Minwuia thermotolerans: one gene and its partner. The protein of the gene in region 2 binds, or shares a complex with, the protein of the main gene of each other region. Links are inferred from orthologs where the notes say so. Each region holds a gene or a part of one and is shown on either strand. Other genes may lie near its edges.

Region 1 (15,511 bases), on a different replicon or contig from region 2:
GTCTCGTAGTTGTCGATGAACTGCACCGCGTTCTTGACCTTGAACTTCAGATAGGCCGACAGCGACCAGTACTGCAGCCCCAGCCGCTGCCGCACCCGGGCCAGCACCGTGTTGACCCGGATCAGCATGTTGTAGGACCAGTCGCCCAGCACCGCGAGCCACTTCGCATAGCGCACGACGCCGTCGAAGGCGTCGCCATGGGTGACCAGATAGCGCTTGCCGTCGGCGGCGGTGTGGATGTCGTCCGTCTTCACCTCGACGCCGCCGAAATGCGTGCCGCAATAGTCGCGGAAGGCCTCGTCGTGATTGCCTGGAATGTAGATCACCCGAACGCCCTTGCGGGCCTGGCGGAGCAGTTTCTGGACCACGTCGTTGTGGCTCTGCGGCCAGAACCAGCCGCGTTTCAGCGCCCAGCAGTCGACGATGTCGCCCACCAGGTAGATCGTGTCCGCCTCGAAGGCCTTGATGAAGGAGAGCAGGCGTTCCGCCTGGCATCCGCGCGTGCCCAGATGGACATCAGAGATGAAGATCGTTCGGCAGCGCACCGTATCCGAGGAAAACATCGATCTATAGGCCCCCGATCCTGTGGTGACGCCGCTATAGACCCGTCATGTTGCCGATTCGTGACGCGCGAACCCCATATCTGGCGTCCAGGTCACGCCCTGGCCGGTTTGACCGTCCCGTCCCGCGCATCGACGTCGAGCGCCCCCAGCACCGTGGCCACGATATGCTGCGCGTTGAGACCGGCGACATCGTACATCTTCTCCGGCTTGTCCTGATCGATGAAGATGTCGGGCAGGCACATGGGCCGCACCTTCAGCCCGTCGGTCAGGTCGTTCTGCGCCAGGAAATGCAGCACATGGCTGGCGAAGCCGCCGACCGCGCCTTCCTCGATGGTGACCAGCAGCGGATGCTCCCGTGCGAGCCGGGTAATCAGGTCGGTATCCAGCGGCTTGGCGAAGCGGGCATCGGCCACGGTGGCGCTCAGCCCGCGCGCGGCCAGGTCCTCGGCCGCCTTCATGCATTCCTGCAGCCGCCCGCCGAAGGATAGGATGGCGACGGCATTGCCCTCGCGCACGATCCGGCCCTTGCCGATCTCCAGGGGCGTGCCTTCCTCCGGCATTTCCAGGCCCACGCCCTCGCCGCGCGGATAGCGGAAGGCCGAGGGCCGGTCGTCGATCGCCGCCGCGGTGGCGACCATGTGAACCAGTTCCGCCTCGTCGGCGCTCGCCATGACCACGAAACCCGGCAGCGTCGCCAGATAGGTGACGTCGAATGCGCCCGCATGGGTGGGGCCGTCGGCGCCGACCAGGCCGGCCCGGTCGATGGCGAACCGCACAGGCAGCCGCTGGATGGCGACGTCGTGGACAACCTGATCGTAGCCGCGCTGCAGGAAGGTCGAATAGATCGCCGCAAAGGGCTTCAGGCCGCCGGCCGCCATGCCGGCGCAGAAGGTCACCCCGTGCTGCTCGGCAATGCCGACGTCGAAGGTGCGGTCGGGAAAGGCCTTGCCGAAGACGTCGAGGCCGGTGCCCGAGGGCATGGCCGCGGTGACGGCGACAATCCTGTCATCCTTCGCCGCTTCCTTCACCAGCGCGTTGGCGAAGACCTTGGTGTAGGCCGGCGCATTCGGCTTGCCCTTCTGCTGCGCACCGGTGACCACGTCGAACTTGGCGACGCCGTGATATTTGTCCGCCGACTGCTCCGCTGGCGGATAGCCCTTGCCCTTCTCGGTGACGACATGCACCAGGATCGGGCCGCTGCCGGCATCGCGGACGTTCTCCAGCACCGGCAGCAGGTGGTCGATATTGTGCCCGTCCACCGGGCCGACATAGTAGAAACCCAGCTCCTCGAACATGGTGCCGCCGGTAAGCATGCCGCGGGCGAATTCCTCGGCGCGCTGGGCCATCTTGGAGAGCTGCCGCGGGAAGCGTTCGGCCAGCTTCTTGCCGACCTCGCGGATCGACAGATAGGGCTTGCCGGAGATCAGCCGCGAGAGATAGGCGCTCATGCCGCCGACCGGCGGGGCGATCGACATCTCGTTGTCGTTCAGGATGACGATCATCCGGCTTTTCATGCTGCCGGCATTGTTCATCGCCTCGTAGGCCATGCCAGCCGACATGGCCCCGTCGCCGATCACCGCGACCACGCGGTTGGGCTGGCCCTGCATGCGGTGGGCGACGTCGAAGCCCAGCCCGGCCGAGATTGAGGTCGATGAATGGGCCGCGCCGAAGGGGTCGTAGACGCTTTCCGCGCGCTTGGTGAAGCCCGACAGGCCGCCGCCCTGGCGGAGCGTGCGGATTCGGTCGCGTCGCTCGGTCAGGATCTTGTGCGGATAGCACTGGTGGCCGACGTCGAAGATCAGCTTGTCGTCGGGCGTGTTGAAGACGTAGTGCAGCACCGTCGTCAGTTCGACGACGCCCAGCCCCGCGCCCAGGTGCCCGCCGGTCTGGGAGACCGCATCGATCGTCTCCGCCCGCAGTTCGTCCGCCAGCTGGCGGAGCTGCTCGGGCGCCAGTCCCCTGAGCTCCGCCGGGCTGCTGACGGTGTCGAGCAATGGTGTTTTCGAAGTTTCGGCCACTGCCGCTTACCCCTTTGCTACTGCCGTGCGGGCCGGGCGCTTGACGGTCACGACCGCCGGTCGATCACATACCGCGCCACTTCCCTCAATAGAAAGGCCCTTTCACCAAACAAATCAAGGCGCGCGACGGCGTGTGCAACCAGTTCCTCCGCCCTTTTTCGCGCACCTTCGGGGCCCATCAGCGTGATGAAGGTTTCCTTGCCGGCCTCGGCGTCCTTGCCGACGGCCTTGCCCATTTCCTCTGCCGAGCCGGCCGCGTCGAGCAGATCGTCGGCGATCTGGAAGGCCAGACCGAGGTCGAGGCCATAGGCCTTCAGCGCCTCCCGTTCCCGCGCCGTGGCGCGGCCGAGTATGGCGCCGGCCTCGCATGACCAGGCGATCAGCGCGCCGGTCTTCATGTTCTGCAGCCGGGTGATCTGGTCGAGATCGTAGGATGTCGTCTCCGCCTGCAGGTCGATCATCTGCCCGCCGACCATGCCCTCGGCGCCGGCCGCACGCGCCAGCCGCTGCGCCAGATCGAGGCGGATGTCGGCGCTGGGATCGGTGGCCGGGTCCAGCAGGGTGCGGAACGCCAGCGGCTGCAGCGCATCGCCGGCCAGCACCGCTGTCGCCTCGTCGAACTGGCGGTGATTGGTCGGCTTGCCGCGCCGCAGGTCGTCGTCGTCCATGCAGGGCAGATCGTCGTGAATCAGCGAATAGGTGTGGATCATCTCGATCGCGGCAGCGGCGCGGACCGAGGAATCGTGCGGCACGAAGAACAGATCGCCCGTCGCCATGACCAGGAACGGCCGGAGCCGCTTGCCCCCGGCGAACAGCGAATAGCGCATGGCTTCCCATACTCGCGCCTCCAGCGCGTCGGGAACCGTGGCGAGCCTGTCGAGTTCGGCTTCGACCGCCGCCGCGCTCGCCTGAAGCGCCTCTGCCAACGCCGCGTTCATGCCGTTCACTCGGTCTCGAAGGGTTCCGAGCCGGCGGGCTGGCCGTCGGTTCCGATCACGAGCTTTTCCACCCGCGCCTCGGCGGCCTTCAGCTTGGCCTCGCAATGCGCCTTCAGGTGTACGCCCCGCGCGTACATGTCGATCGAGTCCTCCAGGTCGACATCCCCTGATTCCAGCCGGCCGACGATCTTCTCCAGCTCCTGCAGGGCCGTCTCGAAGTTCATCTGCCGGATGTCGTCTGGGATCTCGGTCATTCAGCCCTTCTTTCGTTCCAGTTCGCGGACATGCGCCGCGGACGCCGTCTGCAACGCATCGAGGTCATAACCGCCTTCGAGCACCGATACCACCCTGCCCGCGCAGCATTCGTCGGCGACCGCCATCAACTCCGCCGTGATCCATGCATAGTCGTCGTCGGTCAGGTTCAGATTGGCCAGCGGATCGCGCTCGTGGGCGTCGAAGCCGGCGGAAACGATCAGCAGTTCAGGCTGAAAGGCCTTCAGCCGCGGCAGCACCTCGTCGGTCATGGCTGCGCGGAAATCCGCCGAACCGGCCGCGGGCGGCAGGCAGGCATTGACGATATTGCCGGAGACGCCGCGCTCCTCCCTGGCCCCGGTGCCGGGATAGAGGGGCCACTGGTGGGTTGAGCCGTAGAACAGCTCCGGATCGTCCTGAAACAGGTCCTGGGTGCCGTTGCCGTGATGGACGTCGAAGTCGATCACGGCGACGCGGCGGATGTCGTGCGCCTTGCGGGCGTGCTGCGCGCCGATGGCGACGTTGTTGAACAGACAGAAGCCCATCGGCGTGCGGCGCTCGGCGTGATGCCCCGGCGGCCGCACGGCGCAGAAGGCGTTCGCGGCCTCGCCGGCAAAGACCGCGTCGATGGCGGCAATCACCGCGCCGGCGGCGCGCCGGGCGGCCTCCGCCGAGCCCGGCGAGACCACGGTGTCGCCGTCGAGATGGCGGCGGCCCTGCCCCGGGACCGCGTCGAAGACGGCGGCGACGTGGTCGGCGGGATGGGCCAGCGCGATCTGATCGTCGCTCGCCAGCGGCGCCTCGCGGCGCACGAGGTCGGGAAAATCGGTCTCGTTCAGGGCATGGGTGACAGCGCGCAGCCGGTCCGGCCTTTCGGGATGGGACGGTCCGGTGTCGTGCATCAGACAGTCCATGTGGGTGACGAACAGCGTGGCCAATCCGATTCCTTCCTCCCGGCCGGGCGCGCGTCCCGGTCCGCCATACAAGTCAGTTTGCCGCGGGCGCGACATTATGTACTGTCCTGCCCGGCCATCGGCCCGAGCTTATCGCCGCCAGTTGGCGCGGCAAGGGAGAGTCTTCAAGCGTGCGCATCCTCATCCAGCTTCTGATCGTCGCGGCCCTCGCGGCCGGCGGCTATTTCGCGTGGACGAACCGCGCGGACCTGCCGCTCGTCGGCGCCTATTTCGCGCCGGCAGTCGAAGGCCAGAAACGGGCCGGTGGCGCCGTTCCGGTCGACGCCGTCATGGTCACGCCGCAGTCGCTCGTGGACACCGTCCGCGTGGTCGGAACCACGAAATCGAACCAGTCCGTGACCATCACCAGCGAGATCGCGGGCCGCATCGCCGAGCTCAATATTTCCGAAGGCCGGCAGATAAGCCGCGGCGACCTTCTGGTGCAGTTCGGCACGGCAGAGATCCGGGCGGAGCTCGAGCGCGCGAAGGCGCAGCTCAACCTGGCCCGGCAGGTCTACGAGCGCGGCGAGGCTACGCGGCGCAAGGGCCTGATCACCGAAGCCCGCACCGAGGAGCTGGCCCAGGGGCTGGCCGCCGCCGAGGCCGAGGTCCGCGCCATCGAGGCCCGCATCGGCAAGTTCACCCTGCGCGCGCCCTTTTCCGGGCGGCTGGGCCTGAAGCAGGCCAGCGTCGGCGCCCTGGTGCAGCCCGGCGAGCCCATTGTCACCCTGGACGACATATCGGTCATCAAGCTGGACTTCGACGTGCCGGAGACGGTGCTGGCGGCGCTGCATCCCGGCCAGGTGGTGCACGCACGCTCTTCGGCCTATCCCGACACGCCGGTGGAGGGAGTCGTCTCCACCATCGACACCCGAATCGATCCCGCAACGCGCGCCGTCACCGTCCGCGCCGAAATCGACAACGCCAACAGCCTGTTGCGGCCGGGCATGTTCCTGACCGTGGAACTGGTCTACGGACGCACCGAGGATGCGCTGATGGTGCCCGAGGAATCCGTCCTGGTGGTCGACGGCGGCGCCTTCGTCTTCACCGTCGTGGATGGCAAGGCCGAGCGCCGCCCGGTCGAGCTGGGCCGCCGCCGGCCGGGCCTGGTCGAGGTTCTGGACGGCGTGGAGCCGGGCGAGACCGTCATTACCGCCGGTGTGCAGAAGGTCCGGCCCGGCGCGCCCGTCACCGTGCGCAATCCGCTGACCGCCTCCGTGAAAGGCTAGGACGATGGTCCTCTCCGATACCGCCATCAAGCGTCCTGTCTTCGCCATCGTCATCAGCCTGGTGCTGATGATCTTCGGTGCGTTCTCCTATGAGAAGATGTCGGTACGCGAATACCCGGACATCGACCCGCCCATCGTCTCGGTGAACACGATCTGGCGCGGCGCCAGCGCCAACATCGTCGAGAGCCAGATCACCCAGGTGCTCGAAGACGAACTGGCCGGCATCGGCGGGGTGAAGCGCATCGCCTCGACCAGCCGCGAGGGATCGTCGTCGATCTCGGTCGAGTTCAACCTCAGCCGCGACATCGACGCCGCGGCCAACGACGTGCGGGACCGCGTCAGCCGCGCCCTCAACCGACTGCCGGTCGACGCCGAGCAGCCCACCGTGGCCAAGAGCGAATCAGACGCCCGGGCGATGATGTGGATGGTGCTCTCCAGCGACCGCATGAACGCCATGGAGCTGACCGACTACGCCGAGCGCCAGCTGATCGACCGCTTTTCCGTGGTCGACGGCGTCAGCCGCGTCCGCACCGGCGGCGGCAAGCGCTTCGCCATGCGCATCTGGCTGAAGAAGAACGAGCTGGCGGCCCGCGGGCTGACGGTCACCGATGTCGAGGCGGCGCTGCGCGAACAGAATATCGATCTGCCCTCGGGCCGGATCGAATCGGTCACCCGGGAGCTCTCGGTACGCACCGAGACCTCGCTGGAGACGGTGGAGCAGTTCCGCAACATCGTCCTTGCCGAGCGGGATGGCTACGTCATCCGCTTGATGGAAGTGGCCGACGTGGCGCTGGGGCCGGAGGACGAGCGCACCGAGTTCCGCTCCAACGGCCAGACGACCGTCGGCGTCGGCGTGATCCGCCAGTCCAAGGCCAACACCCTGGAAGTGGCGCGCGGAGTCCGGGAAGAACTGGCGAAGATCACGCCCGGCCTGCCCGAGGGCATGACGCTCGATCTCTCCTACGACGAATCCGTCTTCATCGAGGAATCGATCGAGGAGGTCTATCGCGCCCTGGTGATCGCCCTCGGTCTGGTCGTGCTGGTGATCTTCGTCTTCCTGCGTTCGATCACCGCCACCATCATCCCGGTTCTCGCCATCCCTGTCTCGATCCTCGCCGCCTTCATCGTCCTGTCGGCCCTGGACTACTCGGTCAACGTGCTGACCCTGCTGGCGCTGGTGCTGGCCATCGGCCTGGTCGTGGACGACGCCATCGTGGTGCTGGAGAACATCCACCGCCGCATCGAAGAAGGCGAACAGCCCCTGCTTGCGGCGCTGCGCGGGGCGCGTCAGATCGCCTTCGCGGTCATCGCCACGACAATCGTCCTGATCGCCGTCTTCGTGCCGATCTCCTTCCTGGAGGGCAATGTCGGACGGCTGTTCCGGGAATTCGGCATCGCCGTCGCCGTGGCGGTGATGTTCTCCAGCTTCATCGCGCTGACGCTGACCCCGATGCTGTGTTCGAAGCTGCTTCGCCCGAGTTCCCAGTCGGGCTGGTTCGGCCGGGTGACGGAGAAGGGCTTCAAGGGACTGTCGAACGGCTACAAGTCGGTGCTGACCTCGGCGCTGAAGCTGCCGATCGTGGTCATCGCCCTGGCTGGCGTGGTCTCGGCCATGGCCTATCTGTTCTATCTCGCCCTGCCGCAGGAACTGGCGCCGCAGGAGGACCGCGGCATCATCTTCGTCAGCGCCACTGCTCCGGAGGGCGCCAGCCTGGAGTTCACCAGCCGCTATGTCGCCGAGGTCGAAGACAAGCTGATGCCGCTGATCGAGGAGGGGATCGGCTCGCGCGTGCTGGTCATCCTGGCGCCGGGCTTCGGCGGGCGCCCGGGCGACGTCAATGTCGGCTTCGGCATCCTCAGGCTTGTCCCCTGGGAGGAGCGCGAGGTGAGCCAGCAGGAGGTGATCGGACGGCTGTTCCCGCAGGTACTGGCTGTTCCGGGCGTGAAGGCCTTCGCCTTCGGCCGGCCGCCCCTGGGCCAGCGGTTTTCGCAAACGCCGGTGCAGTTCGTGATCGGCGGTCCCGACTATGACGTGCTGGAGCGGTGGGCCACGCTCATCGTCGACAAGGCGCGCGAGAACCCGGGCATCCTCAATCCGGACATGAGCTACGACCAGACCCTGCCGGAGCTGCGCGTCGACATCGACCGCGACCGCGCAGCCGATCTGGGCGTCCGAATCGACAGCATCGGCCGCACGCTGGAAACCATGCTGGGCGAACGGCGGGTGACCACCTTCCAGCAGGGTGGCAAGCAGTACGACGTGATCCTCCGGGCGCAGAAGTCCGACCGCTCCAGCCCGCGCGACCTGCGCAACATCTATGTCCGCTCAGGTGAAGGCGATAGCCAGCTGATCCCCCTGGAAAGCCTGGTGTCCCTGTCGGAAGGGGCCACGGCCCGGGAACTGGAACGCACCGACAGGCTGCGCTCCGTCACCATCTCCGCCTCGCTGGCGCCCGGCTACACCCTGGGCGAGGCGCTCGCCTTCCTGGACCGCGTGGCGGCGGAAGAGCTGCCGCCCGAGGCGCGCGTGACCTATGCCGGCGAGTCCGACGAGTTCAAGTCGTCTTCCAGCGCTCTCTACCTCACCTTCGCGCTGGCGCTGGTGATCGTGTTCCTGGCGCTGGCGGCGCAGTTCGAGAGCTTCATCCACCCGTTCGTGATCCTGACGGCGGTGCCGCTGGCGGTGACGGGAGCGCTGGCGACGATGCTCGCCACCGGCATCTCGATCAACGTCTACAGCCAGATCGGGCTGATCATGCTGATCGGCCTGACGGCGAAGAACGCAATCCTGATCGTGGAGTTCGCCAACCAGCTCCGCGACCAGGGCAAGGAGATCCGCGAGGCGGTCATCGAAGCCTCCGCCATTCGGCTGCGGCCCATCCTGATGACCACCATCTCGACCGGGCTCGGCGCCCTGCCGCTGGCGCTGGCGACGGGGGCCGGCTCCGAGACCCGCGCCACCCTCGGCATCGTGATCATCGGCGGCATCGGCTTCTCGACCATCCTGTCGCTGTTCATCGTGCCCCAGTTCTACCTGTTGCTGGCGCGCTTCACGAAGCCGGTCGGCCATGTCGAACGGATGCTCAACCGCCAGGAGCGCGAGGACCGGGAAGGGGGCGACCAGCCGGCCGTGCCGCCCGTCCCCGCCGCCGAATAGCCCGAACCGACCATTGATCAGGGAGGAGAGCATGGCCACGGTCTATCTCGTTCGCCATGGCAAGGCCGCCGCCGCCTTCGACGAGGATCACGATCCGCCGCTGGACAGGATTGGCTCCCGTCAGGCGCTGGTCATGGCCGATCTGCTGGGGCCGAAGGGGCCGATGCCCCTGATCACCAGCCCGATGCGCCGTACGCGGGAGACTGCAACCGCCCTGGAGAACGTCTGGGGATCGCCGGCGCGGGTGGAACCGCGCGTGTCGGAGGTACCCTCGCCGACCGAAGACCTGAAGGCGCGGCGCGAATGGCTGACGGGATTCATGGAAGGCACGTGGTCCGACCCATCCGCCGCCGACCTCGCCGGCTGGCGGCGCGACCTGATCGCGGCGATCGAGGAAATCGAGGAAGACACGGTGGTCTCCAGCCACTTCGTCGCCATCAACACCATCGTCGGCCACCTGACAGGCGAGGACCGTGTGACCCATTTCCGTCCCGACAACTGCTCGGTGACGGTCATCCGCCGGACAGCCGATGGCTGGACGCTGGTCGAGCGCGGCCGGGAGGTCGAGACGGAAGTGCTGTAGGCGGCTGGCCTCGGCCCGGCGCTGTCGCGCCTGCGCCCGGGCGCATCGTTGCCGCCTACCCCTCCCGGCTCAGCCCCCGCCGGTCGAGTTCCTCGCAATAGGCGTCCCAGATCTCCTCGTAGCGGTCGCCGCACTCGTAGAGATAGCTCCAGGAAAAGATGCCGGTGTTGTGGCCGTCGTCGAATTTCAGCCGCACCGCGTAGTTGCCCACGGGTTCGATCTCCGTGATGGCGACGCCGATCTTGCCGGGCACGTACTGACGCTGGGAGGGGCCGTGACCCTTGACCTCGGCCGAGGGGCTCTCGACCCGCAGGAACTCATGGGTGAAGGCGAAGCTGCGCCCGTTCTCGAAATCAACCTCGAGCGTGCGCTCGGCGCTGTTCAGTCGGATCTCGGTCGGCTGCGGCCGGCCCGCCTCCTCATAGACGTCGAGGCTCATCGGGCCGGGGCGTCCTCGTCCAGCTTGCGGGCCTCGTCGACCAGCATGATCGGTATGCCGTCCCGGATGGGATAGGCGAGCCCTGCCTGGCGGCTGATCAGCTCCTGCGCCTCCCGATCGTACTCCAGCGTGCCCCTGGTCAGGGGACACACGAGGATCTCCAGCAGCTTGCGGTCGATTTCCTGCATCATCCCTATGGTCCTTCGCCCCCGCTTCTAACGCCGTGGCGGCGTCCACTTCGCCTCCGGTATGTCGCGCCGCCTGAGCCGAATAGCAAGCCCGACGGCGACGCCGACGCCGATCGCGACCGTCAGGTCGACCAGGACCGTGAGCGTCATCGTCAAAAGAAGCAGCACACGGTCCGAAACCGGCGCGGCGGCATAGCCGCGCCAGCGGTGCGGTTCGCTCATGTTCCACGCCGTGAGAACCAGCAGCGCGGCGAGACAGGGCATCGCCAGATATCCCGCGATGTCGGCGATCAGAAGCACCGCCGCCAGGATCGCCGCCGCATGGACAATGCCGGCCACAGGCGTCCGCCCCCCGGCCCGCACATTGGTCGCCGTCCGCGCGATCGCGCCCGTCGCGGGAAGGCCCGCGAACGCCGCGCTGCCGAGATTCGCCACGCCTTGCGCAATGATCTCGGCGTTCGGCCGATACTGACCGTCGATCATCCGGTCGGCAACCATCGCCGACAACAGGGATTCGATGGCGGCCAGAAAGGCGATCACGACCGCCGAGGGGAACAGTTCGACAATCCGGGCGGCGGATATTTCGGGCAGCGCAGGCCAGGGCAGCCCGGCGGGCAGTTCGCCATAGCGGGAGACGACCGTATCGACCGGCAGACCGGCCAGGGCGACCGCGCAGGATCCGAGACCGACCGCGACGATCAGCCCGGGGAACCGGGGCGCCAGGCGGCGCAGCAGAACGATCCCGGCCATCGTGGCCACCGCCAGGACGACGGCGTGAATGCTGGTCTGTCCCAAGTGACGCCAGAGGACCGGCGCCTTCTCGATGAAATCCGCCGGCAGGTCCTCGATCCCGAGCCCCAGGAAATCGTTGATCTGGCTGGTGGCGATGATGATCGCGATGCCGATCGTGAAACCGTTGATCACGGCCTCGGGGATGAACGCGACCAGCCTTCCCGCCCGGAAGACGCCCGCGATCACCAGAATCAGTCCCGCCATGGCGGTCGCCAGCACGAGACCGTCGAAGCCATGCTCGGCGATCACGCCGTAGACGACGACGATGAAGGCGCCGGTGGGTCCGCCGATCTGGACGCGGCTGCCACCGAGCAGCGAAATCGCGAACCCGGCCACGATCGCCGTGGTCAGCCCGGCGGCTGGCGTCGCGCCGGAAGCGATGGCGATGGCGATGCTGAGCGGGATAGCGACCATGGCCACCGTCAGACCGGCGAACAGGTCCGCGCGGAACAGGCGCCACGAATAGGTGCGCAGCGTGGTCAGGAGCTTCGGTATTCGCATGGGGACGATTTCGTGTGCGGGCTCCGGCCCGGGAATTGATGCCGGCAGGCTACTGCACGGCCGAGCCGCCGTCATCACCTTCGATCAGGGCCATGCGCATCAGCGCCGTCATCACCTCGGCGCGGGCCGCAACCGAACCGGCCTCCAGCAGCGCCTGCTTTTCCGGCGGCCCGAAGGGCAGCATCATCGACAGCGAGTTCACCAGCACCGTGTCGGAGGCGCGCCGGGCGGCGTCCCAGTCCGCCTTCAGCCCGCGCAGGTCGAGAAACGCCTTCAGCGCCTCGTGGAGCTGCTCGCGGTCGACCCCCTGCGGTCCGTCGCCGTCGGCGAAGTCGTCCCTGAAGTCCTCATAGCCGGCCAGCACCTGGCGGTAGGCGGTATCGCATTCCAGCTCCTCGGTCACCCGGAAGCGGCAGACGCCGGCCAGCGCGATCAGGTAGCGGCCGTCGCCGGTTTCCGAGAACTCCACGACCCGGCCCAGACAGCCGACGGAATAGATGTCGGGCGTGCGGCCGTCGCCGCGCTCGTCGTCCTTGGGCTGGATCATCCCGATCATGCGCGCACCCGACATTGCGTCGCGGGTCATGGCGAGGTAGCGCGGCTCGAAGATGTTCAGCGGCAGCCGCCCGCCCGGCAGCAGGATCGCCCCGGCCAGCGGGAACACCGGAATGCGTTCCGGCAGGCTCTCTGAACTGTTGGGGCGTTCCGGGTTCGGCATGGGTTCAAAATGGTCCGATCGGCCGCGATAGACAAGCGGCCCGGCGCATGGTCACGCAGCGGTCCCCGGCGCGCCGTCCACCGCGCGGTGCTGCGTGCCCTCGCCGAAGGTGATGACGGTCAGGTCGCCGGGCGCGACGCAGTAGGCGAAGTGCCAGGCGCCGCGCGGGATAACGCAGGTCTGGCGCGCCTTCAGACGGAAGACGGTTTCGGCGCCGTCCTGCTCGAGAACCACCTTGATCTCGCCCGAATGCAGCACGAACAGCTCGTCGCCCTCCGGGTGCATCTCCCAGTGCGGGAAATCGCTTTCCATGCGGAAGAAGCTGACCAGCGCCTCTCCCTCGATCTCTCCGGCCATCATCTTCGGCCAGAAGTCCGCCGTGTCATGGGCCCGGAAGCGCTGCGCGCCCGTATCGATCATGTAACAGGCGTCGGCCGTTGCCCGCGCATGTTCCGTCATCGCCATCCTCCATTCCGTCCCGCGCCGATTTGGTCTAACAGATAGACCAGACACGACGCCAAGGCACGATCCGGGGAGGCACCACAATGGACACCAAGACTTTCGACAAGGCGAAACTGCCCAGCCGCCACGTCACCGAGGGCTACCAGCGCGCGCCCCACCGTTCCTATTACTACGCCATGGGCATGACGGACGAGGAGATCCACCGTCCGCTGGTCGGCGTGGTCACCACCTGGAACGAGGCCGCGCCCTGCAACATCTCGCTCTCGCGCCAGGCCAAGTGGGCCAAGCGCGGCGTCGAGGAAGCCGGCGGCACCCCGCGCGAGTTCACCACCATCACCGTCACCGACGGCATCGCCATGGGCCACCAGGGCATGAAGGCCTCGCTGGTCAGCCGCGACATCATCGCCGACTCGACCGAGCTCACGGTCCGCGGCCATTGCTATGACGCCCTCGTCGGCCTGGCCGGCTGCGACAAGTCCCTGCCCGGCCTGATGCTGGCCATGGCGCGGCTGAACATCCCGTCGGTCTTCATGTATGGCGGCTCGATCCTGCCCGGCAAGTTCGAGGGCCGCGACGTCACCGTGGTCGACGTCTTCGAGGGCGTGGGCCAGGTCGCCGCCGGCAACTGGACCGAGGAGCGCCTGCACGGCCTGGAATGCGTCGCCTGCCCCTCGGCCGGCTCCTGCGGCGGGCAGTTCACCGCCAACACCATGGCGATGATCTCGGAAGCCATCGGCCTGGCGCTGCCCGGCTCCGCCGGCGCGCCGGCGCCCTACGAGAACCGCGACACCTTCGCCACCGCCTCGGGCCGCGCGGTGATGAACCTGATGGCGCAGAATATCCGCCCGCGCGACATCATCACCCTCGACAGCCTGCACAACGCCGCGACCGTCGTCGCCGCCACCGGCGGCTCGACCAACGCCGGGCTGCACCTGCCGGCGCTGGCGCACGAATGCGGGATCGAGTTCACCCTCGACGACGTCTGCCAGATCTTCAAGCACACGCCCTACATCGCCGACCTCAAGCCCGGCGGGAAGTACGTCGCCAAGGACATGTACGAGATCAACGGCATCTCGGTCGTGATCAAGGAACTGCTGGACGCCGGCTATCTGAAGGGCGACTGCATCACCGTCACCGGCAAGACCCTGGCGGAGAACGTCAAGGACGTGGTCTTCCCCGAGGACCAGGACGTCATCTACCACGTCGCCAACCCGCTGACGCCGACCGGCGGCGTGGTGGGGCTGAAGGGCAATCTCGCCCCCGACGGCGCCATCGTGAAGGTGGCGGGCCTGGGCCGCATGCAGCACTCGGGCCCGGCGCGGGTCTTCGACTGCGAGGAGGACTGCTTCGCCGCCGTCGAGCGCCGTGAGTACAAGGAAGGCGACGTCCTCGTCATCCGCTACGAGGGGCCGAAGGGCGGCCCCGGCATGCGCGAGATGCTGGCGACCACCGCCGCCCTCTACGGCCAGGGCATCTCCGACAAGATCGCGCTGATCACCGACGGGCGCTTCTCCGGCGGCACGCGCGGCTTCTGCATCGGCCATGTGGGCCCGGAAGCGGCGGTCGGCGGCCCGATCGGGCTGCTGCAGGACGGCGACATGATCCACATCGACGCCGACGCCGGCACGCTGCACGTCGACCTGACCGACGCGGAGCTCGAAGCCCGGCGCAAGGAATGGACGCCCCGCGAGACCGACTACCAGTCCGGCGCGATCTGGAAATACGCCCAGACCGTGGGCCCGGCCCATCTAGGCGCCGTCACCCATCCGGGCGGCAAGGCGGAAACGCACTGCTACGCGGATATCTGACCGATCTCCGCGGCTAGCTGAAGAAAGCTGACGGCGCCCTCGGACCCGATCCGAGGGCCCAGCAAACCGAAAGGCTGGGTCCCCGGGTCACGCCCGGGGACGCCGCCTATCGGGACAAGGACAGGACAGACATGACCGACGAGACCCAGGCCACCGCCGACTACATCGCCGCCGCCGCGAAGGCCGCATGGGAGGTGCCGGGCCTGGCCCCCGGCACCGCGCTCCGGCCGGTGACGTCGGTCGGCATCATCGGCGCCGGCACCATGGGCGGCGGCATCGCCATGAACTTCGCCACCGCGGGCGTGCCGGTCACCATCGTCGAGACGAAGGCCGACGCCCTGGAGCGCGGTCTGGCGACGGTGCGCAAGAACTACCAGCGCTCCGCCGAGCGGGGCCGCTTCCCCGCCGACGAGGTCGAGACGCGCATGGGCCGCATCACCGGCACGCTGTCGATGGCGGACCTGGGCGGTTGCGACCTGATCATCGAGGCGGTGTTCGAGGACCTGGAGCTGAAGAAGTCGATCTTCGCCGAGCTCGACCGCATCGCGAAGCCCGGCGCGATCCTGGCCACCAACACTTCCGGCCTCGACATCGACGCCATCGCCGCCGAGACCGGCCGGCCCGGCGACGTCATCGGGCTGCACTTCTTCTCGCCGGCGAACGTCATGAAGCTGCTGGAGATCGTGCGCGCGGCGAGGACCGCCGACGACGTGGTGGCGACCTCCATGGCGGTGGCGCGCGACATCGGCAAGGTGGCCGCGCTGGTCGGCGTCTGCCCCGGCTTCGTCGGCAACCGCATCCTGCGCCAGCGCCAGGTGCAGGCGAACCGGCTGGTCTTCCAGGGCGTCATGCCCTGGGACGTGGACCGGGCGCTGAACGCGTTCGGCTTCCGCATGGGCCCGTTCCAGAT
Region 2 (15,442 bases):
GGAAAGGTCACCAGGGCGCCGAGACCGAAGGTGAAGGCGATCGGCGGGCTGCCGGTGAAGACGTCGGTCTCGTCGGGCCGGAGCACATGGCGGCAGAAGGTGTCGTTGATCGCCATGACGTCGCGGTGGAAGTGCATGCAGCCCTTGGGCTGGCCCGTGGTGCCGGAGGTGAAGGCGATCAGGCAGACGTCGTCGGCCGCGGTGTCGGCCGCGGCGAAGCTCTCCGGCTTCCCGGCCATGGCCCGCTCCAGTTCGTCCTCGGAAGCGAGATCCCCGGCGAAGTGAACCACGCGCTGCAGGTGATCGCTGGCCGCCACCGCCTTCGCCATGTCCTCCTCCAGCCGCCGGTCGCAGAGCGCCAGCGCCACCTCCGCCTTCCCGGCGATGTAGACCAGTTCCCTGGCGCGCAGCAGCGGCATGGTCGCCACCGCGATGGCGCCGGCCTTCATGACCGCGAACCAGATGGCCACGAACATTGGCGTGTTGGCGCCACGGATCAGCACCCGGTTGCCGGGCCGGATGCCGCAATCGTCGACCAGGACATGGGCGATGCGGTCCGCGCGGGCCTTCAGTTCGGCATAGCTCCAGACACGGTCGCGATAGAGATAGGCCGGCCGGTCGGGAAACCGTTCCGCCGCGCGGTCGAGCAGGGCGGCCCCGCAGTTGATCTGACCGGGATAGGCGCGGAGTTCGGGCAGGCCATCGAAGGACACCGTCGGCCACTGGTCCCTCGGCGGCAGCCGGTCGCGCGCAAAGCTGTCGACATGGGCCGAGCGGCCCGTCGGCTGGAAGGGCTCAGCGGACATCGGCCGCCTCCCGGAACGGCAGCCCCTCCGGCAGGGGCATCTCCACGGTCACGGCTTCCGACGGCGGCCCGGCATTGCCGTGGGCGTCGAAGGCGCGGACGTAATAGGTGTAGGTCAGACCGCCCAGGACCGTGCGGTCGACGTGCCTGGTGGACTTCACCGCCTCGGCGACCGTCGCCGGCCCGCCGTCCTCGGAGCGGTAGACGTCATAGCCGATCACGCCGTCGGCCGCCTTCCAGGCGAGCCGAACCTGGCCGCCGTCGACCGCGGCGGCCAGCGCCGCGCCGTCTTCCGGCCATTGCGGCGCGGCGCCATCCGGATCGTCAGCCGGCGCCTGTCGCGCGCCCTTCGGCCAGAGGAAGCAGTGCACCTCCCTGAAGTTCTCGTCGAGCTGCTTGCAGACATTGCAGTAGATGCAGCGCACGATCCGGTCGGCGCGGTCCTGGCGCACCTTCTTCGGCCAGTCCGGGTCGGCCAGCAGCTGGCGCGCCATGCCGATGATGTCGGCCTTGCCCTCGGCCAGCAGGCGCTCGGCGTCCACCGGGTCGGCGATCTTGCCCACCGAGATGACCGGGGGATGGTAACCCTTTGCGTTGATGAAGCCCTTGATCTCGGCGGCCAGATGGGCGTGCGGCAGGCCGGGATACCAGTTCCCCGGCATGCAGCGGTCGCCCGAATAGCCGGTATAGGGATAGAGCGGCTGGCCCTCGCGGTGGACCGCATCCTCGAACTTGCCGCCCACCGACAGCGAGATGTAGTCGACGCCCGCCTGGGCCATGCGCAGCGCGATGCGCTTCGCCTCGTCGACCGTGTAGCCGTCCTTGATCGCTTCCTCGGCCAGAAAGCGGATGCCGACAGGGAAGTCGTCGCCGACGCGGCGGCGCACCTCCGCCATCACCCGACCGAACATGGCCAGCCGGCCCTCCAGGGTGCGGCCCGAATAGGCGTCCTTGCGGCGGTTGCGGCGGCTGAGGAACGACGACAGCGTGTAGGCGTGGGCCGAGTGCAGCTCGACGCCGTCATAGCCCGCCTCCCGGGCGCGCAGCGCGGCGAGGCCGAAGTCCTCGATGATGCTCTCGATGTCCCCGGCGCTCAGATCCTCGATCCGCTGCCGCCAGCCGGAGCGCGCCACCTTCATGAAGTGGATGATCTGCGGCACCACCTTCGAATCCGAGGCCTCGTGGACGGCAGCCGCCAGGCGCCGGTGCCCCTCGATGAAGTCGTCATGGGAAATGCGCAGCAGCGGGCCCGACTTGGAGCGGTGGATCGCCATCGCCTCGACCACGATCAGGCCGACCTCGCCCTCGGCATAGCGGCGGTAGCGGTCGACGATGTCGTCATTGACGAAGCCGTCCTCGCCCGAGAGGCGCGTGACCATGGCCGGCACCGCGATCCGGTTGGGCAGGACCATGCCGTTTATGTCGAGAGGTTCGAGCAGTTTCACGGCGCCGCCTCCTGTTGCAGGCCGGCGCGCACCTTGCCCAGCAGGCCATAGAGCGCCTCCGCCTCACCCGGCGTCAGGGTCGAAAGCATCGAATCGATCCAGCTTTCATGTGCCGGGGTCATGCGGTCGAAGGCCCGCTTGCCGGCCTCGGTCATGCGGACGACCTGGGTGCGGCGGTCCTCCGGCAGGCGCGCCGTCTCCACCAGCCCCTCCTCGGCCAGGCGGTTGACCAGCCCGGTGACGTTTCCGGCCGAAACCATCAGCCGGCCCGAAAGCGCGCCCATGGTCAGCCCGTCGGCGGCGCGGTCGAGCTGCGCCAGGACGTCGAAGCGCGGCAGGGTGGTGTCGAATTCCTCGCGCAGGCGGCTGCGGATGGTCCGCTCGATCTCGCCCGTGCAGGCCAGCATGCGCAGCCAGAGCCGGAGTTCCAGCTTGGGATCGGGACGGAGCTGGCCGGCCGCGGACATCAGGCGCTCTCGCCGCCGTCGATGGCGATGACCTGGCCGTTGACCGAGCGCGCGCCGGGCCCCGCCAGCCAGAGCGCCAGATCGGCGATCTCGTCGGTCTCGATCAGGCGCTTCTGCGGATTGAATTTCACCAGCTCCGCGCGGGCCTCCTCCTCGGAGCGGCCGGTCTTCTCCACGATGTTGGCGATGGTCTGCGCCGTCATCGGTGTCTCGATGAAGCCCGGGCAGATGGCGTTGACGGTGATGTTCTTCCCCGCAAGTTCCAGCGCCAGCGCGCGGGTGAGCCCCACCGCGGCGTGCTTGGAGGCGACATAGCCGGCCACATAGGCATAGCCCTTCAGGCCGGCGGTGGAGGCGATGTTGACGATGCGCCCGCCGCCCATGTCGGCCATGGGCTTCGCCGCCGCGCGGCAGCAGAGAAAGACGCCGCGGGCGTTCGCCGCCATCATCCGGTCGAAATGATCGACCGACATGCGCGACAGCGGCGCCGAACCCGACATGCCGGCATTGTTGACCAGCACGCCTATGGGGCCGCCCGCTTCCGCCGCCTGCTCAAACAGGCGGGCCACATCGTCCTCGACCGAGACATCCGCCGCGATTGCGTGGACCGCGCCGCCCATTTCGCCGGCCGCCTTCGCCAGCGCCTCGGCCTTGCGGCCGGTGATGGTGACCGGGTGGCCGGCAGCCATAAACCGCTCCGCCACCGCGCGGCCGACGCCCTGCGCGCCGCCGGTCACCAGGACATGGGCCTTGCCGCTCTCGCTCATGTTTCCGCCGCCTTCACCGAAATTACTTTAAGCTTAAAATAATCCGGTCCGCCGCGGCGCGCAAGCGCGGCGCAATATTGACCGCCGGTCATTTATGCGTTGCAGTCCGGCGAAAGAGACAGAGGGAGGGGGACGCGGTGGCGTCATTCGATTACGTGATCGTCGGCGGCGGTTCCGCCGGCTGCGTGCTGGCCAGCCGGCTCTCCGAAGACCCGGACGTGACGGTCTGCCTGCTGGAGGCGGGGCCGGCGAAGCAGGACTGGTCGGTGCGCGTGCCCGCCGGGCTCATCAAGACGATGAAGGATCCGAACAGCAACTGGCTGCTCAGGACCGCGCCACAGAGAAACCTGGACAACCGCGAACTGTTCTGGCCCCGCGGCAAGGTGATGGGCGGCTCCAGCGCCATCAACGGCATGGTCTATATCCGCGGCCACCGCGACGACTACGACCGCTGGGCCAACGAGGAAGGCTGCACGGGCTGGGACTGGCGGACGGTGCTGCCCTATTTCCGCCGCTCCGAGCACAACGAGCGTCTGACCGACGACCTGCATGGCATCGGCGGGCCGCTCAACGTCGCCGACCCCCGCTCGCCCAATCCGATGTCACGGATGTACGTCGAAAGCTGCGCCGCCCAGCAGATCGCCGAGAACGAGGACTTCAACGGCGACCGCCAGGAGGGCGCCGGCCTCTACCAGCTCACCCAGAAGGACGGCAGCCGCTGCAGCGCCTTTCACGCCTATCTGGAGGGCGTGGCGCGGCCCAATCTGGAGATCGTCGACCTGGCCCATGCCAACCGGGTGCTGATCGAGGAGGGCCGCGCCGTCGGCGTCGCCTACAACCGCGGCAACGAGGTCGTCGAGGTCAGGGCGAACCGCGAAGTGTTGCTGGCCGGCGGCGCGGTGCACAGCCCGCAACTGCTCATGCTGTCGGGCGTCGGGCCGGGCGAGGAGCTGAAGGCCTTCGAGATCCCCGTGAAGGCCGACCGGCCATCGGTGGGGCAGAACCTGCAGGACCATCTCGACGTCTCGGTGGTCGCCCGCACCACGACCGCGCTGGGCTTCGCCTTCACCATGAAGGGGTTGTGGATGGGCCTCCGGGCGCTGCGCGAATACCGCCGCGGCCGTACCGGCATGCTGACCAGCAACTTCGCCGAGGCCGGCGCCTTCGTGCGCTCGACGCCGGAGAAGGAGCTGCCCGACCTGCAGTATCACTTCCTTCCGGTGGTCAGCGACAGCCATGGCCAGAACCGCATCAAGGCGCACGGCGTCACCCTGCACTGCTGCGACCTGCGCCCGAAGAGCCGCGGGCGGGTCGGGCTGCAGTCGCCCGATCCGCTGGCGCCGCCGCTGATCGACCCGAACTACCTGGACCACGAGGACGACCTGGCGGCGCAAAGGCGCGGCGTCGCGATCGGCCGGCGGATGCTGTCGGCCGCGCCGCTCGGCGAGCATGTGGGGGCGGAGATCTATCCCGGTCCCGGCGTCGAATCGGAGGCGGATATCGACGCCTTCATCCGCCGCAAGGCGGAGACGATCTACCATCCCGTCGGCACCTGCCGCATGGGCTCCGACCGGGAATCGGTGGTCGACCCGGAATGCCGCGTCCGCGGCGTCGAGAGACTGAGGGTGATCGACGCCTCGGTGATGCCCAGCCTGATCGGCGGCAACACCAACGCGCCGACCATCATGATCGCCGAGCGCATGTCGGACCTGATGCGCGGACGGGCCTGACAGCCGCCCCCCTTGTCGGTGTATGGTCGGGCCATGTCAGGCGCACCGAACGAATCAGGCTCCAACATCCCCGCCTTCACCGTCAGCGAGCTGTCGATGAAGCTGAAGCGGACGCTGGAGGACGCCTTCGGCCATGTCGTCCTGCGCGGCGAGATTTCCGGCTTCAAGCGCGCCGCCTCGGGCCATCTCTATTTCGGCCTTAAGGATGACAAGGCGGTCATCGACGGGATCGTCTGGCGCGGCCAGGCGGCGAAGCTGAACTTCCGCCCCGAAGACGGGCTGGAAGTGCTCTGCCGGGGTCGGGTGACCAGCTATCCGGCGCGGTCCAAGTACCAGATCGTGGTCGAGAGCATGGAGCCCGCCGGCGAGGGCGCGCTGATGGCGCTGCTGGAACAGCGCCGGCGCAAGCTGCAGGCGGAGGGACTGTTCGCGCCCGAGCGCAAGCGTCCCCTGCCCTGGCTGCCCGAAATCATCGGCGTGGTCACCAGCCCGACGGGCGCGGTGATCCGCGACATCCTCCACCGCCTGCAGGACCGGTTTCCGCGCCGGGTCATTCTCTGGCCCGTGCTGGTGCAAGGCGAGACCGCTGCCGAGCAGGTCGCCCGCGCCGTCGAGGGCTTCAACCGCTTCACCGCACCGGACCGGCCGGATCTGCTCATCGTCGCCCGGGGCGGCGGCTCGATCGAGGACCTCTGGGCCTTCAACGAGGAAGTCGCCGTCCGCGCCGTCGCGGAGAGCGAAATCCCCGTGATCTCGGCGGTCGGGCACGAGACCGACACCACGCTGATCGACCATGCCGCCGACCGGCGCGCGCCGACGCCCACCGCCGCCGCCGAGATGGCCGTACCGGTCCGCGCCGAGATCGCCATGCAGGTCGGCGATCTGTCGCGCCGCAGCCTGGGCGCGCTCCGGCGACTGCAGGTGGAGCGACGCAACGCGCTCACCGGCCTGGCGCGCGGCATTGTCGACCCGCGCCGGCTGCTGCAGCAGCATGGCCAGCGCCTCGACGACCTGGGCGACGCGCTGGGCCGCGCGCTCCGCATCGGCACGGCCCGGGGCCGGCAGCGCCTGACCGAGAGCGCCGGGGGCTTGCGGCCGCAACTGCTTCGCCAGCCGATCCGCGATGGCCGTGAGGGGCTGGGCCGCGCTGCGCTGGCGCTGGAGCGCGACTTCGGCCGACTGCAGCGCGACCGCCGCCAGCGCCTCGACGGGACGGCGCGGCTGCTTGAAGTCTTTTCCTACAAGGCGACGCTGCAGCGTGGTTTCGCCGTCATTCGCGACGATGCCGGCCAGCCGCTGACCCGCGCCGCGGCAGTGCAGGCGGGTGCCGCGCTCGAGATCGAGTTCGCCGACGGCCGCCGCAACGCGGTCGCCGCGGGCGACGGCAAACCCGCCGTGCGCCGGGCGAAGGACGCGGCGAAGAGGCCCGAGCAAGGAGACCTGTTCTGATGCGTAGCGTTCTCGCGTTCCTCGTTCTCTGCTTCGCCCTGCCCGCCGCCGCCTACGAGATTTCCGGCAACGCCGTGCAGGGCGGGATGCTGACGGGCCGCACCGAACCGGGAACCGAAGTGCTGTTGAACGGCGAGCCGATCCGGGTCTCGCCCGACGGGCGGTTCGTGCTGGGCTTCGGCCGCGACCACGGCGGGACCGTCGAGCTCAGGGTCGGTGACAGCGTGGCCACGCTGGTGGTCGGCAAGCGCAATTACGACATCCAGCGGATAGATGGCCTGCCGGAGAAGATGGTGACGCCGGACGCCGAGGCGCTGGAGCGCATCCGCCGCGAGGCTGCAGATATCGCGGAGGTCCGCGCGATCGACACGCCCGAGACCTTTTTCGCACAAGCCTGGCGCTGGCCGACGGTGGGTATCGTCTCCGGCGTCTTCGGCAGCCAGCGGGTTCTCAACGGGGAACCCCGCCGGCCGCATTTCGGCATCGATATCGCCGCCGACACGGGAACGGCGGTTCACGCGCCCACCGACGCCATCGTGCGCCTGGCAGCGCCCGACCTCTATTTCACCGGCGGCACGGTGATGCTGGACCATGGCCACGGCGTCACCAGCGTCTACTCCCACCTCTCTTCGATCGGCGTCGAGGTCGGTCAGCGCGTGGCGCAAGGCGAGAAGATCGCCGAGGTCGGCTCTACCGGCCGCTCCACGGGGCCGCATCTGGACTGGCGCGTGAACTGGTTCGGAGAGCGCCTCGATCCGGCGCTCCTGGCCGGCCCGATGCCGGAGAGGCCCTAGAGATTCGCCTTCAGCCAGCCGGCGATGCGGTCCATGGCTTCCTCGATGTTCTCGATCGAGCTGGCGTAGGAGAACCTGAGATAGCCCTCGCCCAGCACGCCGAAGCTGGTGCCGGCGATGGCGGCGACCCCGGTTTCCTGCAGCAGGCGATCCTGCAACGTACCGGAATCCAGCCCCGTCGCGGTGATGTTGGGGAAGGCGTAGAACGCCCCCTTCGGCGTGACGCAGGAGACGCCCGTCAGTTCGTTCAGCCGTTCGACGATCCGCTTCCGGCGCCGGTCGAAGGCCGCGACCATCTCCGCCACGGCGTCCTGGGGCCCCTGCAGCGCCTCGATACCGGCATACTGGGTGGCGGCGTTGACGCAGGAGTGGGTATTGACCGCCAGCTTGGCCGCCAGCGGCGCAAGCTGCTTCGGCCAGAGTCCCCAGCCCAGCCGCCAGCCCGTCATGGCATAGGTCTTCGACCAGCCGTCGAGCACGATCAGCCGGTCGCGGATCGACGGGTAGTCCATCAGGGTGACGTGATCCAGGCCGTCATAGGTCATGCAGGAATAGATCTCGTCCGACATGATGGCGACGTCGGGATGCTTCTCCAGCCCCGTGACCAGCTTCTCGATCTCGGCGCGCGGAACGACGCCGCCCGTCGGATTGGCCGGCGAGTTCAGGATGATCAGCCGCGTGCGCTCGTTGATCTGGCCCAGCACTTCATCGGCGGAGAAGGAAAACCCGGTCTTCTCGTAGAGACGTATCGGCACCGCCTTCGCACCGGAGAACTGGATCATGGAGCGGTAGATCGGAAAGCCCGGATCGGGATAGAGGATCTCCGTCCCCGGCTGACCGAAGATCAGCATCGCGAAGGCCATGGTCACCTTGCCGCCGGGCACGCAGACGATCAGGTCCGGGTCGACATCGTGGCCGTAGCGGCGGTGGATGTCCGCGGCCACCGCCTCGCGCAGCGCCGGGATGCCGTTGGCCGGCGTGTAGCCGTGATGTCCGTCGGCCAGCGCCTTGCGTCCGGCCTCGACCACGTTCGCCGGCGTCGGGAAGTCGGGCTGGCCGATCCCGAGATTGATCACCGAGCGGCCCTGCGCGGCCAGGGCGTTGGCGCGGGCCAGCACCTCGAAGGCTGTCTCGGTACCCAGATGGCTCATCCGTTCGGCCAGGATCATCTTTCCCTCCCCTGCGCTGACGCTTTTGGTTTAGTGCCTTCCCAAACCCGCCGCAATTGTGGTCATTGACGGCAAACGCGAACAAGGAGGCGGATCGGGATGAGGGAGATCGAGGACAGGATCGCGTTCGTCACCGGCGGCGCCAGCGGCATCGGCCTGGCGGTGGCGAAGGCCCTGGTGAACCGTGGCGCGCGGGTCATGCTGGCGGACATCGACGCCGACGCGCTGGCGCTGGCGAAGGCGGAGATCGGCCAGGCGGCGGAGGGCGTCGTCTGCGACGTGGCCAGCGCGCAGAGCGTCGAAGAGGCCGCGCAGGCGACCATCGACGCCTTCGGCAAGGTGCATATGGTCTTCAACAACGCCGGCGTCGGCCTGGGCGGCAAGCCGGGCGAGGTCAGCCTGAAGGACTGGCGCTGGATCGTGGACATCAACCTGATGGGCGTGGTCCACGGCGTCGAGACCTTCCTGCCCCTGATCCGCGGGCACGGCGAGGGCGGCCACATCGTCAATACCGCCTCCATGGCCGGCCACTGGGCGAATCCGATGATGGGCCCCTACTGCGCCACCAAATTCGCCGTCGTCGGCTATTCCGAATGTCTCCGCCAGGCGCTTGCGCCCGAAGGCATCGGCGTCTCGGTCCTCTGCCCCGGCTGGGTGAAGACGGCGATCACCGACAGCGGCAAGCGGCGGCCGTCCGGCCCGCCCGCGGGTGCGAGCGTCCTGTCGGGAGCCGAAGCGGTGGGCGGCAACGACTCCTCGACCGTCACCGACCTGATCGCCCACGGCATGCCGCCGGAGGTGCTGGCCGACTGGGTGACGCAGTGCGTCCAGGACAACCGGCTCTATATCTTCAGCCACGCGGTGATGGAGCCGGTGATCGGCATGCGCCACCAGGCGATCAAGGCCGACTATGCCGCCGCCATCGCCAACGAGTCGCTGACGAAGAACCAGACGAGTTGACGTGCTCCACGACCAAGGTTCACGCGGGCTGTGTCCATGACCGCCCCCGACCTTTCGCGCGCCGGCGGCGGGCCGACGGGCTGGTCGGTCCGCCTTTCGCTGTTCTACGGCTGTTTCTTCCTGACCGCCGGCGTGATGATGCCCTGGTTCCCGGTCTATCTCGACGCCCGCGGACTGACGGCGGACCAGATCGGCCTGCTGCTCGCTGTCGGCTTCTGGATCAAGCCGCTGGCGAATCCGCTGGGCAGCCGCTGGGCGGACCTGAGCGGGGAGCGGCGGCGGCCGATCGTGCTTCTGGTCATCTGCGCCGGCGCCGCCTTTGCGCTCTATTCGCAGGCCGACCATTTCGCGCTCTTCCTCGCCATCGCCCTGCTGATGCAGGCGTTCAACTCGCCGGTGCTGCCGCTCGCCGACAACGTCACCATGACGGCGGCCGCGGAGCGCGGCATCGACTACGGGCGTGTCCGTCTATGGGGCTCGATCACCTTCATCGGCGCAGCCTATGGCGCGGGCTGGCTGCTGGAGGGCCGCGACGCGGACGTCATCCTCTGGCTGGTTGTGGGCGGCTTCGTGCTGACCGCCCTGGCTTCCGCGGGCCTGCCCGACATCCGCTTCTCCCGGCCCGAACAGCGCCGGCGCAACCCCTTCGCGCTCCTCGGCCATCCGATGTTCGCCATCTTCCTGCTGGCGACCGGTTTCAACTCGGCCGCCCACGCAGTCCTCTACGGCTTCGGCTCGCTGCACTGGAAGAGCATCGGCCTTTCGGAGGCCGAGATCGGCGTGCTCTGGGCCGTGGGCGTGGTCGCCGAGATCGTGCTCTTCGCCCTGTCTCGGCGGGTGATCGGTCGGATCGGCCCCCTCGCCCTTCTGCTGATCGGCTGCGCCTCGGGCCTGGTGCGCTGGACGCTCACCGCCTGGGCCGAAACGTTCTGGCCGCTGTTCGGGCTGCAGGTGCTGCACGCCTTCACCTTCGGCGCGGCCCATCTGGGGGCCATGCACTTCATTCAGCGGGCCGCGCCGGACGGCATGTCGGCCACAGCGCAGGGCCTCTTCGCCGCCTTCGGCATGGGGCTGTTCATGGGCTTCGGCGCCATCGCCGCGGGTCAGCTCTACGGCGTCTTCGGCGGCCAGGCCTATCTGGCGATGGCCGCGCTGTCGGCAGTCTCGACCGTCGCCGCACTGATCCTGCTCCGGCGCTGGGACGGGCGGCGGCTTAGTCTTTGACGCCCTCCCCCGCCTCGTCTAATCCATGCGGCAAGGGCGGTCCCGCCAGGGACGCCAGCCGCAAATCGGATCGAGAGGGAGGGAGCCGCCATGTCGTCACCGGTGGTGCTGGAGAAACACGGATCGATCGGGGTCATCCTGGTGCAGAATCCGCCGGTCAACGCGCTGAGCCAGGCTGTGCGCCAGGGGCTTGCCGACCGGCTGGCCGAGGCCATCGCCGACGATGACATCAAGGGCGTGGTGCTGGCCGGCGACGGCCGCACCTTCATCGCCGGGGCGGACATCCGCGAGTTCGGCAAGCCGATGCAGGCCCCCGATCTCAACAGCGTCATCCGCGCCTACGAGGAGAGCCCCAAGCCGGTCGTCGCCGCGATCCACGGCACGGCGCTGGGCGGCGGCCTGGAGACGGCCTTCGCCGCCCACTACCGCGTCGCGGTGGCGAAGTCCTTCGTCGGCCTGCCCGAGGTCAAGCTGGGCCTGCTGCCCGGCGCCGGCGGCACCCAGCGCCTGCCGCGCGTGGCAGGTGTGAAGACCGCCCTCGACATGATCACCTCCGGCGACATGGTTCCCGCGCCGAAGGCCAGGGAAGCCGGCATCGTCGACGAGATCGTCGACGACCTGATCCCCGGCGCGGTCGCGTTCGCCGAGAAGCTGGTCGCCGAGGGCGCGCCGCTGAAGGTGATTTCCGCCGGCCGCGGCAAGCTGGACGAGGCCGACCCGGCCATCTTCGACGAATACCGCGCCCAGGTGGCGAAGAAGGCGCGCGGCGTGCTGGCGCCGCAGAACTGCATCGCCGCGGTCGAGGCCGCGGTGAAGGCCTCGAGTTTCGAGGACGGGCTGAAGCGCGAGCGGGAGCTGTTCGCCGAGCTGATGGAGAGCCCGCAGCGCGCCGCCCAGATCCACATCTTCTTCGGCGAGCGCGAGGTCGCCAAGATTCCGGATCTGCCCAAAGGCACCGAGGCAAAGAAGATCGGCAAGGTCGCCATCATCGGCTGCGGCACCATGGGTGGCGGCATCGCCATGAACTTCGCCAATGTCGGCATCCCCGTGACCATCGTCGAAAACGAGCAGGCGGCGCTGGACCGGGGCTTCGGCATCATCCGGAAGAACTACGAGAACTCGGCGAAGCGCGGCCGCTTCCCCATGGACGAAGTCGAGAAGCGCATGGGCCGGCTGACGCCCACCACCAGCTATGACGACATCGCCGACGCCGACATCGTCATCGAGGCCGTCTTCGAGGAAATGGGCCTGAAGAAGGAAATCTTCGCGAAGCTGGACCAGGTGATGAAGCCCGGCGCGGTGCTGGCCACCAACACCTCGACGCTGGACATCGACGAGATCGCATCCGCCACGAAGCGGCCGGAGGACGTCATCGGCACCCACTTCTTCAGCCCGGCCAACGTCATGCGGCTGCTGGAGAATGTCCGCGGCGAGAAGTCGAGCCCGGAGACCATCCAGACCGTCATGGACATGGGCAAGAAGATCGGCAAGGTCGCCGTGCTGGCCGGCAACTGCCACGGCTTCATCGGCAACCGCATGCTGCATCCCTATCGCCGCCAGGCCGAGTTCCTGGTCGAGGAAGGGGCGCAGCCCGAGGACATCGACCGCGTCATCTACGACTTCGGCTTCGCCATGGGCCCGTTCGCCATGGGCGACCTGGCCGGACTGGACGTCGGCTACCGCGTGCGCCAGCACCAGCTCAAGACCTGGCCGCAGGGCAAGCGCTACTCCTCTCTGGGCGACAAGATCGTCGAGATGGGCCGTCACGGCCAGAAGACCGGCGCCGGCTGGTTCCTCTACGAAGAGGGCGACCGCACGCCGAAGCCGGATCCGGTCATCAAGGAACTGATCGAGAAGCATGCGGCCGAAGCCGGGCTCAAGCGCCGCGCGGTCAGCGACGAGGAAATCCTGGAACGCTGCATCTACGCCCTGGTCAACGAGGGCGCGAAGATCCTGGAGGAGGGCATCGCCATCCGGCCGGTCGACATCGACATCACCTATGTCTACGGCTACGCCTTCCCGAAACATCGCGGCGGGCCGATGCACTACGCCGACCATGTCGGCCTGGACAAGGTTCTGGCGCGCATCCGCCATTTCCACGAGATCTCCGGCGAGGACGAGTGGAAGCCGGCGAAGCTGATCGAGGATCTCGTGGCCCAGGGCAAGGGCTTCAAGGACTTCACACGTTGAGCTGCTTCAACCGGCGTTCCGGCCGGTCACGGTCATGCGCCGAATGATCCCCCGCCCGTCCCGCTGAAGCGGGCCACCTTCCCCCTTCGGGAAGGGGGAGGGCCGGGGTGGGGGACGGGCCTGCGCGCCGCGGACCGACTGCCCGGAGGTGGGGGACGGGCCTGCGCGCCGCGGACCGACTGCCCGGAAAGAAAAAGGCCCCGGCGGCGACGCCGGGGCCTTTCTTCGGTCTGGTTCTGCGGTTCAGTTCCGCGGGCGCCGCCGCCACCAGCCGCGCTTGGGCGGTCCGGCGTCGGCCACTTCCTCGGCCGGCTCCGGCTCGTCCTCGTTGGCGGGTTGCGCCACTTCCACGGGCCGGGCGGCATCGACGCTTTCTTCGGTCTTCTCTTCCGCGGCCTGCGCCGGTTCCGGCTCGGCCTCGGTAACGGGCTCGGCACCGGCTGTCTCCCCGGCTTCGGCCGGGGTCCCGTCCGCCGGCGCGGCGGGTTCCTGGTCCGCGTCCGCCCGAGCGTCGGTCTGAACGGCTTCGGGCTCGGACCCGGTGGCCGGACGCGGCGCCGGTTCGGCAGCCTCGGCGGCGGCCGGAACCTCCTCGTTCACCGCCTCTTCCGCCGGCGCTTCCTCGTTCACCGGCTCCTCGGCAGTCGCGGCCGGCTCGGCCTCGTTGTCGTCGGCCGCCGGTTCCTCGCCGCCCGTGGGCTGGATTTCCTCGGCGTCCTCGTCATTCGGCACCGCGGCGGCCATCACGAAGGGCGAATCCTCGCCATCGCTCCTGCGGCCCCGCCGGCGGCGGCCGCCACGGCGGCCCCGGCGACGGCGCTTGCCATCCTCGTCCTCGTCATCGTCGGAGGCGCCGCCTTCGTCGGCTCCGGACTTCGGCTGCGATTCCTCGGCGCGGGTGCTCTCGCCGTCCTTGTCTCTGCTCTCGCCGTCCTTGTCGCCGCTCTCTTCAGGCTGCTGGCCGCCGCCACGGCGGCGACGGCGGGAGGACCGCCGGCGGCGTCCGCCGCGCTCCTCGTCGCCGTCCTGCGCGTCGTCCCCGTCACGCTCCTCCGCCTCGTCGGCCTCTTCGGCCTCCTCGGCTTCGTCCGCTTCTTCGGCCTCCTCGGGCTCGATGGGCTGACGCCAGCTTTCGTCCAGCGCCTCGGCGCCAGGCTCCTTGGCGGTCACCCGCTCGATGCGGAAATCGGGCGCAAGCAGCTCCTCGTCGGCAGCGATCTCGACGCGGAAGCCGTAGCGCTGCTCGATCTCCGCCAGGGCGTGGCGCTTGTTGTTGATCACATAGATCGCGATCGCCGTCGGCATGTTCACCAGGATCTCGGCGGAGCGGTCGCGGATGCCCTCCTCCTCGATGGCCCGCAGGATGTGCAGCGAGGCCGAATCGATCGAGCGCACGCGCCCGCTGCCGCCGCAATGGGGGCAGGTCTCCATGTTGACGTCCTGCACGCCCGGACGGAGCCGCTGGCGCGACATCTCGAGCAGGCCGAAATGACTGATGCGTCCGACCTGGATGCGCGCCCGGTCGACCTTCAGGCATTCCTTGAGCTTGCGCTCGACCGAGCGGTTGTTGCGCTGGTCCTCCATGTCGATGAAGTCGATGACGATCAGCCCGGCCAGATCGCGCAGGCGGAGCTGGCGGGCGACTTCCTCGGCCGCCTCCAGGTTCGTCTTGTAGGCCGTCTCCTCGACGGAGCGGCCGCGCGTCGACTTGCCGGAGTTGACGTCGACGGCCACCAGCGCCTCGGCGGAATCGATCACAATGTAGCCGCCAGACGGCAGGGTGACTTCCTTGGAGTACATGGTGTCGAGCTGCGGCTCGACCTGGTAGCGGTGCAGCAGCGGAATGCGGTCGCGATAGGGCTGCACCCGCTTGGCGTGCGACGGCATGATCCGCTTCATGAAGTCCTTGGCGACGCGGTAGCCCTCTTCGCCCGCCACCAGCACTTCCTCGATCTCCTTGGAATAGAAGTCGCGGATGGCGCGCGTGATCAGCGAGGCTTCCTCGTAGACCAGCGCCGGCGCCGTCGATTGCAGCGTCAGATCCCGGATATCGTCCCAAAGCTTGAGCAGGAACTCGAAGTCACGCCGGATCTCGGATTTCGTGCGCGCGGCGCCGGCGGTGCGCACGATGACGCCCGTACCCTCCGGCACCTCCAGCTCGCCGACGACGCTCTTCAGCTTGCGCCGGTCCTGGGCGTTGGTGATCTTGCGGCTGATGCCGCCGCCGCGGGCGGTGTTGGGCATCAGGACGCAGTAGCGGCCGGCCAGCGAAAGATAGGTGGTCAGCGCGGCGCCCTTGTTGCCGCGCTCCTCCTTGACGACCTGCACCAGGATGATCTGGCGGCGCTTGATCACTTCCTGGATCTTGTAGGGGCGGGAGGAGGAGATGCGCCTTGGCGAGACTTCCTCGTCGACCTCGTCGCCGCCGACGCTCTCGACCGG

What was found.
Region 1: the proteins of xseA (region 2) and CWC60_RS07325 are in contact, whole or in part, in a cryo-EM structure (PDB 8TXR), measured with the Escherichia coli proteins. The link is inferred for Minwuia thermotolerans from one-to-one orthologs.

The regions. Positions count from the first base shown.
Region 1 is NZ_PIGG01000026.1:310,433-325,943, reverse strand. The notes cover bases 2,150-5,130. They hold CWC60_RS07325 (exodeoxyribonuclease VII small subunit), read right to left. Parts: upstream 3,774-5,130; coding sequence 3,525-3,773; downstream 2,150-3,524. Other genes in these bases: CWC60_RS07315 (efflux RND transporter periplasmic adaptor subunit), read left to right, coding at 4,856-5,130; CWC60_RS07320 (histone deacetylase family protein), read right to left, coding at 3,774-4,709; CWC60_RS07330 (polyprenyl synthetase family protein), read right to left, coding at 2,629-3,519; dxs (1-deoxy-D-xylulose-5-phosphate synthase), read right to left, coding at 2,150-2,581. Also shown: CWC60_RS07340 (UDP-2,3-diacylglucosamine diphosphatase), read right to left, coding at 1-563; more of dxs, read right to left, coding at 656-2,149; more of CWC60_RS07315, read left to right, coding at 5,131-5,953; CWC60_RS07310 (efflux RND transporter permease subunit), read left to right, coding at 5,958-9,110; CWC60_RS07305 (histidine phosphatase family protein), read left to right, coding at 9,142-9,693; CWC60_RS07300 (gamma-butyrobetaine hydroxylase family protein), read right to left, coding at 9,749-10,132; CWC60_RS07295 (Trm112 family protein), read right to left, coding at 10,129-10,320; CWC60_RS07290 (SulP family inorganic anion transporter), read right to left, coding at 10,348-11,613; CWC60_RS07285 (LON peptidase substrate-binding domain-containing protein), read right to left, coding at 11,663-12,331; CWC60_RS07280 (cupin domain-containing protein), read right to left, coding at 12,383-12,790; ilvD (dihydroxy-acid dehydratase), read left to right, coding at 12,877-14,601; CWC60_RS07270 (3-hydroxyacyl-CoA dehydrogenase), read left to right, coding at 14,733-15,511. UniProt on the Escherichia coli protein: Bidirectionally degrades single-stranded DNA into large acid-insoluble oligonucleotides, which are then degraded further into small acid-soluble oligonucleotides.
Region 2 is NZ_PIGG01000061.1:13,355-28,796, forward strand. What follows is about bases 4,544-7,455. They hold xseA (exodeoxyribonuclease VII large subunit), read left to right. Parts: upstream 4,544-5,247; coding sequence 5,248-6,663; downstream 6,664-7,455. Other genes in these bases: CWC60_RS16890 (GMC family oxidoreductase), read left to right, coding at 4,544-5,214; CWC60_RS16900 (M23 family metallopeptidase), read left to right, coding at 6,663-7,455; CWC60_RS16905 (pyridoxal phosphate-dependent aminotransferase), read right to left, coding at 7,454-7,455. In the rest of the region: CWC60_RS16870 (benzoate-CoA ligase family protein), read right to left, coding at 1-806; CWC60_RS16875 (oxidoreductase), read right to left, coding at 796-2,250; CWC60_RS16880 (MarR family winged helix-turn-helix transcriptional regulator), read right to left, coding at 2,247-2,717; CWC60_RS16885 (SDR family NAD(P)-dependent oxidoreductase), read right to left, coding at 2,717-3,484; more of CWC60_RS16890, read left to right, coding at 3,622-4,543; more of CWC60_RS16900, read left to right, coding at 7,456-7,457; more of CWC60_RS16905, read right to left, coding at 7,456-8,626; CWC60_RS16910 (SDR family NAD(P)-dependent oxidoreductase), read left to right, coding at 8,726-9,586; CWC60_RS16915 (MFS transporter), read left to right, coding at 9,623-10,810; CWC60_RS16920 (3-hydroxyacyl-CoA dehydrogenase NAD-binding domain-containing protein), read left to right, coding at 10,901-13,000; CWC60_RS16925 (ribonuclease E/G), read right to left, coding at 13,244-15,442. UniProt on the Escherichia coli protein: Bidirectionally degrades single-stranded DNA into large acid-insoluble oligonucleotides, which are then degraded further into small acid-soluble oligonucleotides.